Regions from separate parts of the Halomonas saccharevitans genome, predicted to be linked through region 4. Evidence: predicted binding sites of a transcription regulator. Region 4 holds the regulator's gene; each other region holds the start of a gene.

Region 1 (4,208 bases), on a different contig from region 4:
CCTGATGCCGGCCGAGGCCTACGGGCTGCGCGACGAAGCGCTGGTGCGCGAGGTCGGGCGGCACGCCTTTCCCGCCCCCGACCTCGCCCCGGGCATGCGCTTCCAGACCCCCGGCGATGACGGCCCCGAGATCGTTACCATTCTCGAGGTGCGCGACGACGGCGTGATGATCGACACCAACCATCCCCTGGCGGGACACAGCCTGCGCTATCGTCTGGAGGTGCTCGAGGTCCGCGAGGCCACCCGCGCGGAGCTCGCCAAGGGCCATCCGCTGCCGCCCGGCACCGAGCCCGGCGAAGTGGAAGACAAGAAGATGGTCTGAGCGTCGTCGCCGGGCGACAGCGCCGGCGGCAATTTGCAGCGACTGGGGAAACGCGCGTGGGGCAGGCCGCGTCGCGGTCGACTCGCGGTAGGCTGGGCGCCTCGTTCAGCCACCCAGGGAAGCCCATCGATGAGCGACCACTCTGCCCCTTGCCCCCGCCGACGCAAGCTGCTGGCCACCCTCGGCCTGTTCGGCGTTGCCGCCTACGCGGCCCCGACCCTCTCCACCCTGGGGCAGGCCCAGGCCGGCGACTGGGACGACGGGCGCTGGCGGATCGTCTATGAAACCCACCCGGAGACCCGGGAGCGTCGCTACGTGGACGACTACCGAGAACATCGCCGTCACCGCCATCACAAGCATCACCGACGTCACCGGCACTCGAAGCACAGTCATAGCCATAGCCATAGCTTCAGCTATCCCAGCCACAGCTACCCCAGCCGCTGGTGAGCGCGCCGCATGCCAACGCTCGGAGCCTCGAGATCCTCAAGCCAGCAGGGCTCGAGGTGGCCCTGCGACTCGAGCAGGCGCCCGAGCTTGCCAAGGCGCTGCTCGGGGCGATGCCCGGCTGGCCGCTCGAAGCCGTGCAGGCCGCCCGCTCTTTGTGCCCTGCACCCTCGGAAGAGGCGCTCACCGCCTGGCGGGAAGCCAACGGCTATGCCCAGGCGGTGCCGGGGCGCGCGCATCCCCGTCGGCTCTCCGGCCCCGCCACCGCGGCGGCCAGCCTGATCGCCGACCTGATCGACCGGCTGCTCGAGTCGAGGCCCCACCAGAGCGGCCTGCACTGCGCCGCCGTGGAGATCGGCGGTCGGCTGGTGCTCTTTCCCGCCACCCATCGGTCGGGCAAGAGCCTGCTCAGCGCCGCCTTCGCCGCCGCCGGCTATCGCGTCTTCGCCGACGACGTACTGATGCTTAGCGACGATGAGGGGGACAAGGGAGGCGACAAGGACGGGAGCAGGGGCCAAGGCCGCGCGCCGGGAGAATCAATGGGAAAGCCAATGGGCGAGGCGCTGGGCATCGCCCCCCCGACTGCGCCTGCCCTTGCCGTCGCACCTCCCTGCCGACCTGGCGGCGTTCATCACCGCCCACGACGGCGTCTCGGATGAGCGTTATCACTATCTGGCCCTGAGCGACGACCGCCTCGCCGGCCACGGCGAGCGGCTTCCCATCGGCGCCATCGTGATGCTTGACCGCGTCCCCGGGACGCCGGCCCCGAGCCTGACGCGCCTCTCCCCCGGCGATGGCCTGCTGCGGCTGCTGGGCCAGAGCCTCGCCGGTGACGCGCACGATCCCGGGCGACTGGTCGAGCGGCTGCTGCCGATGATGCGGGGCCTGCCGTGCCGGTTGCTCTGCTACGACGACCCCAAAGCGGCCGTCGAGCGGGTGGTGGCGGGACTGGCCGATGCTGAACAGGGTGAGGCGGGGCTGATCGACTCGCCCCTGGATGAGGCCGGCCGGTGCCCGCCCGCTGGGGCCACAGAGCGCGCATCGGCCATCGGCGTCCCGGGCGCGGCCTGGCGTCGCCGGCCGGTCGAGGCGGAGTACCCGCTGGGCGAGGAGCACTTCCTGGTCGATCCCCGGGGCGGAGTGCATCGCTTGAGCGCCGTGGCCGCCGGCATCTGGCGCCTGCTGGAGCTCGACGCCCTGAGCCTGTCTGAGGTGGTGGCGCTGCTGGCCGAGCGCTTCCCCACGGTCGAGTCCGCACGGCTTGCCCGGGACGTGGCGCGGCTCTTCGACGACCTGGCGGCGGCCGAGCTGATTGCGCCCGATGTCGAGCGCTGAGCGCGGCGTTTCACCGTCGATTTTGCTGTCGGTGCCCCCGAATCTGATCTGCGTCAATTCCCGCCGGCCCCTACTCCGGGGCCGGCGGAAAACTTGATGCAGGTCAGTTTGCGTCCCGTGATGCCGCGCTAAAGTGCATTCAACACATCGAGACGGGAGGACACACCATGTACTTGGATGACGCCGTAATTTTCGGACTTGTTACCGTCGCGATGATGATCGCTTTCATGGGGGGCTGGATCGCGTTCATCGTTCGCGATCACCATCGCAAGAACAAGCACTGATCCAGCCGCTTCACTAGTCGTCAGGGGAGGGGGGAGCTTTCCCCCCAGTAGCCGACCCACATGGGTCGGCTTTTTTTCGTCTGTACGTCTCTCATCTCGGTGTCGCCGCTTCGCCTGCTGGTAGCCTGACGCCTCAGCGCCGGGCAGTGGCATGGCCGGCGTCCTGCACCGACCAGCGGTCGGCCAGGGCGCGCATCACTCGTTCCGGGTACCAGGTCTTGCCGAGGCTACCGTTGTAGCGCGCCAGCGCTCGGGTCAGGTCGCCGCGCTCGACGGCCAGGTAGTGGGCCAGGATCGTGCAGCCGTAGCGCAGGTTGCGGTGCGGGTCTTTGAGGTCGTCGGCGGGAAGGCCCAGTTCGCGGACCCAGAACGGCATGATCTGCATCAGCCCGACGGCGCCGGCCGAGGAGACGGCCTGGGCCTGGAAGGCGCTCTCCACCTGGATCACCGCCAGCACCAGCGAGGGCGACAGGCCCGCCAGGCGCGCCTCGTGGTGGACGCGGCCCAGCAGTTCCCGGCGACGGCCCTCATCCGGCACGTAGCGGGTGAGCCGCGGCGCCATGGCGTTCAGCCACTGGCGCGCCGCCCAGATATCGGCAGGCGAGGCGGGCGAGTCGCGTACGGCGTCGAGGGTGTCGCGCAGGCTGGCCGGCGTGGCCGGCAGGGCCCGCACGAAGGGGACTGGGTGGTCGGCGGCCTGGGCGTCGGTGGACAGGGCGGCCAGGAAGTCCCGGTCGCCCTGACCCAGGGCCGTCAGGGCCGGCAGGAGGCAGGCCGCCGCCAGGGCGGCGGCCCGATAGCGCCTAGATCGCGACCTTCGCACGCAGGAAGTCGATGATCTCCCCGGCCGGTACCATGGTGGCGTCAGTGTCACGGCGTCCCTTGTATTCGAGTTCTTCCTTGTCCAGCCCCCGATCGCCGACGACCAGGCGGTGGGGAATGCCCATCAGTTCATGGTCGGCGAAGCGCACGCCAGGGCGCAGGTCGCGATCATCCAGCAGCACCTCGAGGCCGGCGGCGGTGAGGGCCTGGTAGAGTCGCTCGGACTCCTCACGCACCCGCTGCGACTTGTGGGCGTTCATCGGCACCATGGCGACGTGGAAGGGCGCGATGGCGTCGGGCCAGATGATCCCGGCATCGTCGTGGTTCTGCTCGATGGCGGCGGCCACGACCCGGGTCACCCCGATACCATAGCAGCCCATCCAGGGGTGCACGGCGCGACCTTCGTCGCCCAGCACGGTGGCGTTCATCGCCTCGGAGTACTTCTGGCCGAGCTGGAAGACGTGGCCGACCTCGATGCCGCGCTTGATGGCGAGCTCGCCCCGACCGTCCGGCGAGGGGTCACCCTCCACCACGTTGCGCAGATCGGCCACCTTGGGCAGCGCCACGTCGCGCTCCCAGTTGATGCCGAAGTAGTGCTGGCCGTCGACGTTGGCACCGGCGCCGAAGTCGCTCATCAGCGCCACGCTGCGATCGATGATGATCGGCATCTCGAGGTTCACCGGACCCAGCGAGCCCGGACCGGCCCCCACGGCGGCGCGAATCTCCTCCTCGGTGGCCATGGTCAGCGGGGCGGCCACCTCGGCGAGGTTCTCGGCCTTGACCTCGTTGAGTTCATGATCACCGCGCACCAGTAGGGCGACCAGGCCGCCCTCTGCGCCCTGGACCATCAGCGTCTTGATGGTCTTCTCGATGGGTAGGCCGTGCTGCCCGACCAGCGCCGCGATGGTCCTGGCATTGGGGGTGTCGACCAGGCGCAGTTCCTCGCTCGGGGCGGCGCGCTCGCCCTGGGGGGGCAGCGCTTCGGCCTTCTCCATGTTGGC
Region 2 (4,208 bases), on a different contig from region 4:
GTCGAGCGCCACGCGAAGCTCCAGCCAGGGCAGGTCGCAGGCCCCGGCGCTGGCGTTGACGCTGAAGATCGAATCGCTGTAGCTGTGCTGGTCGATGGCACGGAAGTGGCGCGCCTCGCCGAGCGACAGGGCCAGGGAGTGCCAGCCGCCATGGGCCTGGACGTCGCTGGTGTTGTAGTTCGTGGCCGCGGCGGGGCCGGCCAGCAGCAGGCCTGCCGACAGGAGTAGCGTCGCGAGTAGCGGCAGCAGCAGGGACGGGGCGATACGGGAACGGCGTGGCATGACGAAGCTTCCTCGGACCGGGACGCGCCCGAGGCTAGCATGGCGCGAAGGGGCTGTCCCGCCGTCGGCACTCAGGGGGGCGGCATCCACGATTTGACCCGCCCCCGGCGGAGGCGCTGCCGGAAGCTGGGAAGCGATTGTCGAGCATGCCGCCCCGCGATCGGCCGGGGATCAGGGCTCGAGGCTGGAGTAGTAGGCGGCGATGTCGGCGATGTCCTGATCCGACAGGGCCTGTGCCTGGGGGGTCATCATCGCGGACATGCCGCCCGCGCGATCGCCGGCCCGGTAGGCCTTGAGGGAGCTCACCAGGTACTCGGCGTTCTGGCCGGCCAGGTTCGGGTAGATCGGCGCGGTGGCCTGGCCGTCGGCGCCGTGACAGGCGGCGCAGACGGCGACCTTGCCCTCACCGGCGGCGGGATCGCCGGCGGCCTGGGCGCCCACGGCGAACAGGGAGCTGCCTAGCAGGGCCAGAGCGAGAAGGGATTTCATAATGTACCTCCAGGATGCATCTTTGGGTGCTTGAAAAAACCCGGACCGGGCAGACGCCGCGCCAGGCGAGGAGCATGATGCCAGCTGCCATGCTGAACGAGCTTGACGTGCATCATCCCCAGCCTAGACCGGGAGCTGCGCCAGGTAAAAAGCGCCCGCCAACGCAGGCGGACACGCGCCGGCTCAGCCCTCGGGCGGAGCGTTGTCGAGCTGCAGCAGCCGCACCAGCTGGGGGCCTTGGGGGCCAAGCAGATCGGCCAGGGTGTAGCGGTCGAGCACGGCGAGAAAGGCGGCGAGCGCCTCCGCCAGGATCGGCTTGAGCCGACAGGCGGGGGTGATCACGCACGCGTTATTGTCACCGAAGCACTCGACGAGCTCGAGGTCGCGCTCGGTGGCGCGGACCAGCTCGCCCAGCGGAATGCTCTCCGGGCGGCGTTTTAGCACCAGGCCGCCGTTCTTGCCGCGGATGGCGGTGAGATAGCCCTGGTGGTTAAGATCCTGCACCACCTTCATCAGGTGGTTGCGGGAGATCTCGAAGCGTTCGGCGATCTCGTTGATGGTCGAGCGCTCCTCGCCCTTCACGGCCAGAAAGAGCAGTACACGCAGCGAATAGTCGGTGAATCGGGTCAGATGCATGAACATTCCGGCGCATCGGGCGCCTTGCAGGACGGGGTGGGTAGATAAGCGCCCTACTATAGCATCCTGCTGGCAGGGAGGCGGCTTGGCCATGTCGGGGCATGAACTCGCTATAACCTATATTCTATATGAATCTTAAGTCTTCCGGTCAAGGTGCCGATCCCCCGCCGTGGCGGCGCTTTTCTCCACGACTTGATCTGGGTCAGCTACCCCTTCGAGGGTACCGACGCGCGCGGTCGCGGCTGGCATAATTCGCCCAACGGTGACGGCCGCGGCCGCCGCCCTCCGGTTAAAGAGGCTCGATTCGATCATGCAAGATACCCTGCCGTTCATCCGCCCCCTGGTCGAGAAGTACGATCGCCCCGGCCCGCGCTACACCTCCTATCCCACGGCGCCGCAGTTCCAGGCGGCCTTCGCCGAGGATGATTACCGGGCCGCCGCCGAGCGCAGCAACGCGGCCGCGTCGCCCAAGCCGCTGTCGGCCTACGTGCACATCCCCTTCTGCGAGAGCCTCTGCTACTACTGCGCCTGCAACAAGATCATCACCCACAATCGCGAGCGGGCGGCGGAGTACCTGGCCTGGCTCAAGCGCGAGATCGAGCTGCAAGGGGCGCTGTTCGACGAGTCGCGGCGCATGACCCAGCTGCACCTGGGCGGCGGCACCCCGACCTACCTCGACAACGACCAGCTCGGCGAGCTGATGGCGGCGCTGGACGCGGCCTTCCACTTCGCTGCCCCCGAGGAGAGGGAGTTCTCCCTCGAGGTGGACCCGCGCACCGTGACCCCCGCGCAGATCCATGAGCTTTACGCCCTGGGCTTCAATCGCCTGAGCTTCGGCGTGCAGGACTTCGACACCCGGGTGCAGGAGGCGGTCAACCGCCTGCAGAGCGAGGAGCAGGTGCTGGAGCTGGTGGCGGCGGCCCGTGAGGCGGGCTTCCAGTCGGTGAGCGTCGACCTGATCTACGGCCTGCCGCTGCAGACCGTGGTGAGTTTCGACGAGACGCTTGCCAAGATCATTGCCCTGCGCCCGGATCGCATCGCCACCTATAGCTATGCCCACCTGCCGGAGCTATTCAAGGCGCAGCGGCTGATCCGCCCCGAGGACATGCCGCCGCCGGAGCGCAAGATCGAGCTGCTGGAGCTGATCATCCGCCGCCTCACCGCGGCGGGCTATGTCTACATCGGCATGGATCACTTCGCCCTGCCCGAGGACGAGCTCTCGCGGGCCCGCGAGAACGGCACCCTGCAGCGCAACTTCCAGGGCTACTCGACCCATGCCGACTGCGACCTGATCGGCCTGGGCAACACCGCCATCGGCAAGGTCGGCGACAGCTACAGCCAGAACGTCAAGGAGACCGCCCAGTACCAGGCGCGCCTGGAGGCGGGGCGGCTGCCGGTGATGCGCGGCTACCGCCTCAACGCCGACGACGTGCTGCGCCGGGATGTGATCAATGCCCTGATGTGCCACGGCCGCATCGACTTCGCCGAGATCGAGGCGGCCCATGGCATCGACTTTCGCGACACCTTCGCCGAGGCCCTCGAGGAGCTCGAGGAGATGGTCGACGACGGCCTGCTGGCCATCTCCGATACCGCCATCGAGGTGCTGCCCGCCGGGCGGCTGATGATGCGCAACGCCGCCATGGCCTTCGACGCCTACCTGAGCCACAGCACCGGGCGCTATTCGCGCACCGTTTGACCCCGGCGGCCATTCTGCTCGGTGCGGTTTTATCCTGCCCAACGTAGTGCGGCGCCCCGAGGGGCGCCGCACTTCTTATTGCTTCAGTCTGGCCTCTTCTGGCCTCTGTCCAGGCTTCTCGGGATCAGCAGACGCCCTGCTCGATCATGGCGTCGGCGACCTTGCGGAAGCCGGCGATGTTGGCGCCCAGCACCAGGTTGGTGGGGTCGTCGAACTCGGCGGCGGTCTCGGCACACTGCTGGTGGATGTTGGCCATGATCGCCTTGAGCTTGGCGTCGACCTTCTCCAGCGGCCACTGCTCCATGCTGCTGTTCTGCGCCATCTCCAGCTGGCTGGTCGCCACGCCGCCGGCATTGGCCGCCTTGCCCGGGCCGTAGGCGATCTTCGCCGCCAGGAAGCGATCCACGGCCGCGGCGGTGGAGGGCATGTTGGCGCCCTCGCTGATGCAGGTCACGCCGTTGCCCAGCAGCGTCTCGGCGTCGGCCTCGGTCAGCTCGTTCTGGGTGGCGCAGGGGAAGGCGACGTCGCCCTGGAGTCGCCACACCGCATGGCCGTCGGCCGGGTAGTCGCCCGCGGGGATGTAGCGGGCCTCGGGGTGCTGCGCCAGGTAGGCCTCGAGCGTGGTGCGCTGGACCTCCTTGAGCTCGCACAGCAGCGCCAGGTCGATGCCGTTCGGGTCATGGAGGGTGCCGCGGGAGTCGGAGCAGCTGACGGGAATCGCGCCGAGCTCGTGCAGCTTCTCGATGGTGTAGATGGCCACGTTGCCGGCGCCGGAGACCAGGCAGGTCTTGCCGGCGAGGGTTTCGCCGCGCGCCTCGAGCATGTTCTCGGCGAAGTAGACGGCGCCGTAGCCGGTGGCCTCCTTGCGCCCGATGGAGCCGCCCCAGTTGAGGCTCTTGCCGGTTAGCACGCCCTCGTAGCGGCCGGTCAGGCGCTTGTACTGGCCGTAGAGGAAGCCGATCTCGCGCGCCCCCACGCCGATGTCGCCGGCCGGCACGTCGGTGGTCGGGCCGATGTGGCGGTAGAGCTCGCTCATGAAGGCCTGGCAGAAGCGCATGATCTCGCCGTCCGAGCGCCCCTTGGGATCGAAGTCCGAGCCGCCCTT
Region 3 (4,208 bases), on a different contig from region 4:
GCGGGCCAACGCCTCGACCAGGCCGCCGCCGAGCTCTTCGCCGATTTTTCCCGGGAGCGGCTCAAGTCCTGGATCAAGAGCGGCGCCCTGACCCTCGACGGCCAGCCGGCCAAGCCCAAGGACAAGGTCTACGGCGGCGAGGCCCTGGTGCTCGCCGCCGAGATCGCCGACGACACCCGCTTCGAGCCCGAGGACATCCCGCTGACGGTGGTCTACGAGGACGACGAGGTGCTGGTGATCGACAAACCGCCGGGCCTGGTGGTCCACCCCGCGGCCGGTAATCCCGACGGCACCCTGCTCAATGCGCTGCTGCATCACGACCCCCAGTTGGCGACGATCCCCCGGGCGGGCATCGTGCATCGCCTGGACAAGGACACCAGCGGCCTGATGGTGGTGGCCAAGACCTTGGCCGCCCAGACGGCGCTGGTCGAACAGCTGCAGGCACGCAGCGTGTCGCGGGAGTACGATGCCGTGGTGGTCGGCGTGATGACCGCCGGCGGCACCGTGGATGCCCCCATTGGGCGCCATCCGCGTGATCGCAAGCGCCAGGCGGTGAATGCCTCGGGCAAGCCGGCGGTGACCCACTACCGGGTGGTCGAGCGCTTTCGCGCCCACACCCACGTGCGCTGCAAGCTAGAGACCGGCCGTACTCACCAGATCCGCGTGCACATGGCGCATGTGCGCTATCCGCTGATCGGCGATCCGGTCTACGGCGGGCGCCTCAAGATGCCGGCCGGTGCGGACGACCAGCTCAAGGAGATCCTGCGTGAATTTCCGCGTCAGGCGCTGCATGCCCGCAAGCTGGCCTTCGTGCACCCGGAAAGCGGCGAGCGGATGGCCTTTCGCGCGGCGTTGCCTGACGACCTGCTGATGCTGCTCGACTTCCTGCGCGAAGACGGCGAGACCATGCGCTAAGGCTCCGTGCCAAGGACCCCGTGATGAGCGATACCTTCGACCTGCGCCCGACGCCGATCCTGCCCGACTGGCCCGCCCCGGAAAACGTGGGAGCCTTCGTCACCACCCGAGAAACCGGCCCCAGCCAGGGCGCCTTCGCCGCCTTCAATGCGGCCGATCACGTGGGCGACAACCCGGACCACGTGGCGCTGTGCCGTCGTCAGCTGGAGAAGGAGGTCGGCGGCGACCGTCCGCTCTTGTGGCTCGACCAGGTGCACGGCGCCCGGGTGCAGCAGGGCTTCTCCGCTGCCAGGCCCGAGGCGGACGCCGCCGTGGCCATGAGCCCCGACTATGCCTGCGTGGTGCTCACCGCCGATTGCCTGCCGATCTTTCTCTGCGACCGCCACGGCACCCGCGTGGCGGCCATCCACGCGGGCTGGCGCGGGCTCGCCGGCGGCGTGATCGAGGCGACGGTAGGGGCGATGGGCCTGGCGCCGGAGGCGCTGATGGCCTGGCTGGGCCCGGCGATCTCCAACGCCCAGTTCGAGGTCGGGCCCGAGGTACAGCAGGCCTTCGTCGGCGTGCACCCCGAGGCCGAGGCGGCCTTCGATCCGAGCCCCTACCGGCTCGGTCACTACATGGCCGACCTCTACAAGCTCGCCCGCCTGCGCCTGGAGCGCCTCGGCGTATCGCATATCAGCGGCGGCCACTTCTGCACCGCCTGCGAGCCGCGCTTCTACTCCCACCGCCGCGACGACGGCGTCACCGGCCGCATGGCCAGCGTGATCTGGTTGAGGTAGAAGAACCCCGCTGGTTTGCTCCCTGCGCTTTTGAGCCATCCTGGCTGCTTGGCCCTTGATGCGCGTCAACTCCCTGCGGCCTTTCCCTGGCCGGTGACTTGAAAGCCGACCATGCTGACTCCATTGAAGCCCTCAAGACACATTGACAGGGCCACGCGGCGCGTCCAAACGCGCCGCTACCCCGATGGAGGAATTCCCATGCGATTCGACAAGTTCACTGCCAAGCTGCAGAACGCCGTGGCCGACGCCCAGTCCCTGGCCGTGGGCCGCGGTCACAACCAGCTGGAGCCCGGTCACCTGCTGCTGGCGCTGCTGGAGGCCACCGATACCGGCGTCAAGGCGCTGGTGCAGAAGGCCGGCGCCGATGCCGCGCGGCTGCGCGACGGCCTGGTGGGCCATCTCGACGACCTGCCCAAGGTTGCCAACTTCGACGGTGAGGTGCAGCCCTCCCGCGATCTGATCAAGCTCTTCAACCTCACCGACCGTGAGGCCCAGAAGCGCGGCGATCAGTACATCGCGAGCGAGCTGGTGCTGCTCGCCGCGCTGGAGATGGGCGGCGCGCTGACCAAGCTGCTGACCCAGGCCGGACTGACCCGCAAGGCGCTGGAGACCGCCGTCGACAGCGTGCGCGGCGGCGAAACGGTGGATGATCCCAACGCCGAGGATCAGCGCGAGGCGCTGGCCAAGTACACCCTGGATCTCAACGAGCGCGCCGCCAGCGGCAAGATCGACCCGGTGATCGGCCGCGACGATGAGATTCGGCGCACCATTCAGGTGCTGCAGCGGCGTACCAAGAACAACCCGGTGCTGATCGGCGAGCCCGGCGTCGGTAAGACCGCCATCGTCGAGGGGCTCGCGCAGCGCATCGTCGACGGCGAGGTGCCGGAGGGCCTCAAGAACAAGCGCGTGCTGTCGCTGGACATGGGCGCTCTGCTGGCCGGCGCCAAGTTTCGCGGCGAGTTCGAGGAGCGCCTGAAGTCGGTGCTCAAGGAGCTGTCCCAGGAAGAGGGGCGGGTGATCCTGTTCATCGACGAACTGCACACCATGGTCGGTGCTGGCAAGGCCGAGGGTTCCATGGACGCCGGCAACATGCTCAAGCCGGCCCTGGCCCGCGGTGAGCTGCACTGCGTGGGTGCCACTACCCTCGACGAGTACCGCAATTACATCGAGAAGGATGCGGCCCTGGAGCGTCGCTTCCAGAAGGTGCTGGTCGACGAGCCCTCCGAGGAGGATACCGTGGCGATCCTGCGCGGCCTCAAGGAGCGCTACGAGGTGCACCACGGCGTCGATATCACCGACGGGGCGATCATCGCTGCAGCCAAGCTCTCGACCCGCTACATCACCGATCGCCAGCTGCCCGACAAGGCCATCGACCTGATCGACGAGGCCTCCTCGCGGATTCGTATGGAGCTCGACTCCAAGCCCGAGGAGATGGACCGTCTCGATCGCCGGCTGATCCAGCTGAAGATGGAGCGTGAGCACCTCAAGAAGGAGACCGATGAGGCCTCGAAGAAGCGCCTCGAGGGGCTGGAGGGGCAGATCGAGGAGCTCGAGCGCGAGTACGCCGACCTCGACGAGATCTGGAAGGCCGAGAAGGCCAGCATCCAGGGGGCGGCGCAGTTCAAGGACGAGCTCGATCGCGCGCGCATCGACCTGGAGCAGGCCCGCCGCCAGGGTGACCTGGCGCGCATGTCCGAGATCCAGTACGGGGTGATTCCCGGCCTGGAGAAGAAGATCGCCGAGAGCGTGGAGGCCGAGGCCGACACCAGCACCGCCAAGCATCAGCTGCTGCGTTCCAACGTCACCGAGGAGGAGATCGCCGAAGTGGTCTCCCGCTGGACCGGCATCCCGGTGGCCAAGATGCTCGAGGGCGAGCGCGACAAGCTGCTGCGCATGGAGGAGGCGCTGCATGAGCGGGTGATCGGCCAGGATGAGGCGGTCACCGCCGTGGCCAACGCGGTGCGCCGTTCACGCGCCGGGCTCGCCGATCCCAATCGCCCCAACGGCTCCTTCCTGTTCCTCGGCCCGACCGGGGTGGGTAAGACGGAGCTGTGCAAGTCGCTGGCGAACTTCCTGTTCGACACCGAGGAGGCGATGGTGCGCATCGACATGTCGGAGTTCATGGAAAAGCACTCCGTGGCCCGGCTGATCGGCGCGCCTCCCGGCTACGTCGGCTATGAGGAGGGCGGCTACCTGACCGAGGCGGTGCGCCGCAAGCCCTACTCGGTGCTGCTGCTCGACGAGGTGGAGAAGGCGCATGCCGATGTCTTCAATATCCTGCTGCAGGTGCTGGAGGACGGTCGTCTCACCGACGGTCAGGGGCGCACCGTGGATTTCCGCAACACCGTGATCGTGATGACCTCCAACATGGGCTCGGACATCATCCAGCGCATGGGCGGCGATGACAGCGGCGATGCGGAGAGCAACTACGCGCAGATGAAGGAGATGGTGATGGCGGTGGTGGGTGACCACTTCCGTCCGGAGCTGATCAATCGCATCGACGAGGTGGTGGTG
Region 4 (4,208 bases):
GACGACTCCGCCGATCGCGGCTTCGCTTGACGCAGCTCAACGCGGCAAAACTGGCGCCTCGCTAGCATAAAGGCATGTTTCCCTCCGGAGGGCCGACCATGCCCCCTCGCGCGTCAACCGCACCCGCTAGCGACGCCCCCTTCGCGGCGGCTTCGCCGGCTCCCGCCTATGGCTTCTACCCCACGCCCCAGGCGATGGGCGACGGCATTGGCGCCGAGGACTACCGCCAGGCACTCGAGCACAGCAACGCCGCGGCGCGTCCGCTGTCGCTCTACGTGCATCTGCCCTTCTGCCAGCAGGCCTGCTACCACTGCACCCGTCGGCCGGTCACCACCTCGGACACCCGACTGACCGAGGCCTATCTCACTCGACTCGACCGCGAGATGGTGCTGACCAGTCGCCATCTGGACGCTCGCCGGGAGGTCCGCTCCCTGCAGTGGGGCGGCGGTACGCCGACCTTCCTGACCCTGAACCAGATGGGCGACCTGATCGATCGGCTGGATGCCCGCTTCCGGCTGGCCGGCGATCGCGACCGGGAGTACCTCATCGAGATCGACCCCCGGGAGGCCGACGTCTTCACCCTGCGTCATCTCGAGGCCCTGGGCTTCAACCGACTGAGCCTCGAGGTGCTCGACCTGGATCCCGAGGTCCAGCGGGCGATCAATCGCCAGCAGGGCCGCGGCCTGACCGAACAGCTGCTCGACGAGGCGGACCGGCTGGGCTTCAACTCCGTGAACCTGAACCTGATTCTCGGCCTGCCCCGCCAGACCCTTGGCGGCTTCGTCGCCACGCTCGATCAGGTCATCGCCATGGCACCGTCGCGGCTGTCGCTGTTTCAGTACCAGCACCACCCCGAGCGCTTTCCCCACCAGCGCCAGATCCGCCCCGAGGACCTGCCCGCCCCGCTGGAGGTCCAGGGAATGCTGCAGGCGGCCATCGAGCGGCTCGCCGCCGCGGGCTACGTGCATCTCGGCCACGACCGCTTCGTGCGCGGCGACGACCGCCTGGCCAGGGCCCTCGTGACCGGGCGAGACCGCCACGACCTGGTGGGCCTGGGCGTCACGGCCGTCTCCCGCCTGGAGGACCTGCACGTTCGCAACCCGCAGAAGCTTGAGGACTACGAGGCCGCCCTCGAGCGGGGGGAGCTGCCCACCGCCGTCGGCCATCGGCTGAGCCTGGACGATCGGCTGCGAAGCGCTGCCATCGAGAGGCTGATGTGCGATCTCCATCTCGACCTGGCGGAGCTCGGCGCGGCCTTCGGCCTGGACGCCGAGGCCCATCTCGCCGGACCGCTGGCGCGCCTGGCCCGCGCCGAGTCGCAGGGCCTGATCGCGTGCCGGGGCGCACAGTGGCGCGTGACGCCCACCGGTCGCCTGCTGATCCGTCAGCTGGCGGCGGCCTTCGACGCCTACCCCGCCGCGTCCTGAATGCCAGGCCCTGAATGCCACGCCCCGAATGCCAAGTTCAGCGACGAGGTGTTAAGCGGTGCTTTGCCGGTGGGCGACTATCCCCCATAATGAGCACTGAGCCATCATCCATGGAGGAGAGCATGCCCGACCCCGCAACCGGCAGGCGCCGCGCACTGCTGAACGAGACTCGCTGCCAGACCTGCAGCCTGAGCTCGCTCTGCCTGCCGCTGGCGCTCGAAGTGCAGGACATGGATCAGTTTGAGGCCATCATCCGCCGCCGACCGCCGTTGAAGAAGGGCGAGGCACTGTTCCGCCAGGGCACTCACTTCACCAGCGTCTTCGCGGTGCGCTCGGGCAGCCTCAAGCAGGTGACCACCGAGGGCAGCGGCGAGGACCAGCTGACCAACTTCTACCTGCCCAGCGAACTGGTGGGCCTCGACGGCATCGACGAGGAGCGCTATCCAGGCACGGTGGTGGCCCTTGAGACCACCACGGTCTGCGAGATCCCCTTCGATCGCCTCGACGCCCTCTCCGAATCCCTGCCGGAGCTGCGCGGCCAGCTCTACCGCAGCATGAGCAAGGAGATGCGTGACGATCGCCGCATGATGCGCCTGCTGTCGCGCAAGACCGCCGACCAGCGCCTGGCGACCTTCTTCACCAGCCTCTCCGACCGCTTCCGGCGGCGTGGCTACTCGCCCTACAGCTTCCGGCTGTCCATGTCGCGGGCCGACATCGGCAACTACCTGGGGCTCGCGGTGGAGACCGTCAGCCGCATCCTGAGTCGCTTCCAGTCCCAGGGCCTGGTGGCCGTGTCCGGCCGCGAAGTGAACATCCTCGACCTGGAATCGCTGATCGAGGTGGCCGAACAGGAAGGCTGCCGCTAGCAGCGCCAAGCAGCAGGTTGACCAAGCCGCTACGAATCAGTCACTAACAAGGAACCCCATCGGAGCTCGTCTCCGATGGGGTTCCTTGTTTTAAGACTGCCGCCCTTCAGTGAGCCGCTCGGCGCTATCAGATTGGCCGCTCAGAGCTCGTTGTGCAGCGCGATGCGGTCGGCATTGAGGCGCGCCTGCTTCTCCTCGAGGCCCGCGAAATCGAAGAGCTCGCGGTCGGCCAGCTGGGAGGGCGCCACGTTGGTGACCGCCTTGAACATGCTCTCGAGCCGCCCCGGATGCGACGCCTCCCACTCGGCCAGCATCTCCTTGACCACCTGGCGCTGCAGGTTCGGCTGGGAGCCGCAGAGGTTGCAGGGAATGATCGGGAATTCCATGCGCCGGGCGAACTCGGCGATGTCGGCCTCCCGGCAGTAGGCGAGCGGACGAATGACCATGTTGCGGCCGTCGTCGGAGAGCAGCTTGGGCGGCATCGCCTTGAGGCTGCCGCCGAAGAACATGTTGAGAAACAGCGTCTCGAGGATATCCTCGCGATGGTGGCCCAGCGCCACCTTGGTGGCACCGATCTCCTCGGCGAAGCCGTAAAGCGAGCCGCGCCGCAGCCGCGAGCAGAGCGCGCAGGTGGTCTTGCCCTCGGGCGTTTTCTCCTTGACCACCGAGTAGGTATCGCGCTCGAGGATGTGGTACTCGACGTCGAGCCTGTCCAGGTACTCGGGAAGCACGTGCTCGGGGAAGCCGGGCTGCTTCTGGTCCAGGTTGACCGCCACCAGGGAGAAGTTCACCGGCGCGTTGCGCTGCAGGTTGCGCAGGATCTCCAGCAGGGTGTAGCTGTCCTTGCCGCCGGAGAGGCAGACCATCACCCGGTCTCCCTCATGAATCATCCCGTAATCGATGATGGCGTTGCCCACCTGGCGACGCAGCCGCTTCTGCAGCTTGTTGAAGGCGCGCTTTTCCGAGGCGTCGAGCTCGTAGGGAGGCGTCGCGGGGTCGGCGACGGGCCGCGGGGCGGTGTCGCGGGGATCGAACATCAGGGCGTCTGGCATGGTATCGGCGCTGCCTGGGCGGCTGGAAAATGGCGGGCGCTATCCTACCATTCTCGCCGCCGACAGGCGACGCGGGGCCGCCCGTATCGAAGCGATCAATAGACACGCGGCGATCAGCAGAAACGTTCAATCTCGGGCGGGCTGCGGGTCAGGCGCAGGTGGATCAGCGCCGTGGTCACGGCGTCACCGAGCGCCGTGTGCCGCCCCATCACCGGCACCCCCAGGCGCTCGGCCACCTGCTCGAAGCGCGGCCGGGTAACGAGTTCGGGATGGCTGCGACGCAGCCGGCGATAGTAGGCCTGAGCCACGTCGATGCAGGCGTTGGGCAGGTCGAACCCGAAGCGCGGCCGAAGGTAGCGGTTGAGCAGCGTCAGGTCGTCGTCCAGGCGCCAGCCGATCAGCGGGCGATTGCCGACAAAGTCCAGGAACTGTGCCAGCGCCTCGTCGATGCCGGCCCCCTCCGCCAGGTCGATGCCGCGCAGGCCGTGCCGGCGGATCGAATCGCCACCGAGGCTGGAGGGACACGCCAGCCGCAGGTCGAGGGAGTCGCTGGTCAGGACGCGATCCCCGCACAGGCGCACCGCCGCCAGCGACAAAAGCTCGGCCCGACGCGGGTCGGGGCCGGTGGTCACGCAGTCGATGGCGACCAGCTCCTCGCCGGTATAGGGCGCGAAGAGCCAGCCGTGATCGCCGTCGATCTGACGGCGTCGATCCGCGGCGCGGCGCAGGGCCCTTAGCATCAGGCCACCTCCTGTTGTTGAGTGGATCGAGCAGCGTCGAGACGCGTGGTGCGTCAGGAGTACTCGAGGTGGAAACGGTGCGACAGCCGCTGCTTGAATTCCTTGACGATGTGCAGGGCCTCG

Evidence for each region. The regulator FNR, encoded in region 4, switches genes on or off when oxygen is low (the NO sensors DNR and NnrR bind a similar motif). The targets are predictions, from matches to a motif close to TTGATNTANATCAA.
Region 1: the regulator FNR is predicted to act here: its motif matches at 2,145-2,158, upstream of ccoM (cytochrome c oxidase subunit CcoM).
Region 2: the regulator FNR is predicted to act here: its motif matches at 1,600-1,613, upstream of hemN (oxygen-independent coproporphyrinogen III oxidase).
Region 3: the regulator FNR is predicted to act here: its motif matches at 1,750-1,763, upstream of clpB (ATP-dependent chaperone ClpB).

What each region holds. Positions count from the first base shown of each region.
Region 1 covers NZ_JAVXUR010000005.1:213,201-217,408, forward strand. Annotated here, with positions in the region: gene RSO68_RS13560 (FKBP-type peptidyl-prolyl cis-trans isomerase) at 1-322, shown strand, start outside; gene RSO68_RS13565 (hypothetical protein) at 452-769, shown strand; gene RSO68_RS13570 (hypothetical protein) at 766-1,425, shown strand; gene RSO68_RS13575 (PqqD family protein) at 1,361-2,101, shown strand; gene ccoM (cytochrome c oxidase subunit CcoM) at 2,269-2,385, shown strand; gene RSO68_RS13585 (transglycosylase SLT domain-containing protein) at 2,519-3,208, opposite strand; gene RSO68_RS13590 (proline--tRNA ligase) at 3,189-4,208, opposite strand, start outside.
Region 2 covers NZ_JAVXUR010000002.1:386,263-390,470, forward strand. Annotated here, with positions in the region: gene RSO68_RS07245 (hypothetical protein) at 1-282, opposite strand, end outside; gene RSO68_RS07250 (c-type cytochrome) at 454-771, opposite strand; gene RSO68_RS07255 (RrF2 family transcriptional regulator) at 955-1,407, opposite strand; gene hemN (oxygen-independent coproporphyrinogen III oxidase) at 1,718-3,103, shown strand; gene gdhA (NADP-specific glutamate dehydrogenase) at 3,228-4,208, opposite strand, start outside.
Region 3 covers NZ_JAVXUR010000009.1:36,225-40,432, forward strand. Annotated here, with positions in the region: gene rluD (23S rRNA pseudouridine(1911/1915/1917) synthase RluD) at 1-915, shown strand, start outside; gene pgeF (peptidoglycan editing factor PgeF) at 939-1,694, shown strand; gene clpB (ATP-dependent chaperone ClpB) at 1,893-4,208, shown strand, end outside.
Region 4 covers NZ_JAVXUR010000004.1:322,713-326,920, reverse strand. Annotated here, with positions in the region: gene RSO68_RS11950 (sulfite exporter TauE/SafE family protein) at 1-2, shown strand, start outside; gene hemN (oxygen-independent coproporphyrinogen III oxidase) at 99-1,427, shown strand; gene fnr (fumarate/nitrate reduction transcriptional regulator Fnr) at 1,550-2,293, shown strand; gene ttcA (tRNA 2-thiocytidine(32) synthetase TtcA) at 2,434-3,345, opposite strand; gene RSO68_RS11930 (3'-5' exonuclease) at 3,459-4,085, opposite strand; gene RSO68_RS11925 (DUF294 nucleotidyltransferase-like domain-containing protein) at 4,139-4,208, opposite strand, start outside.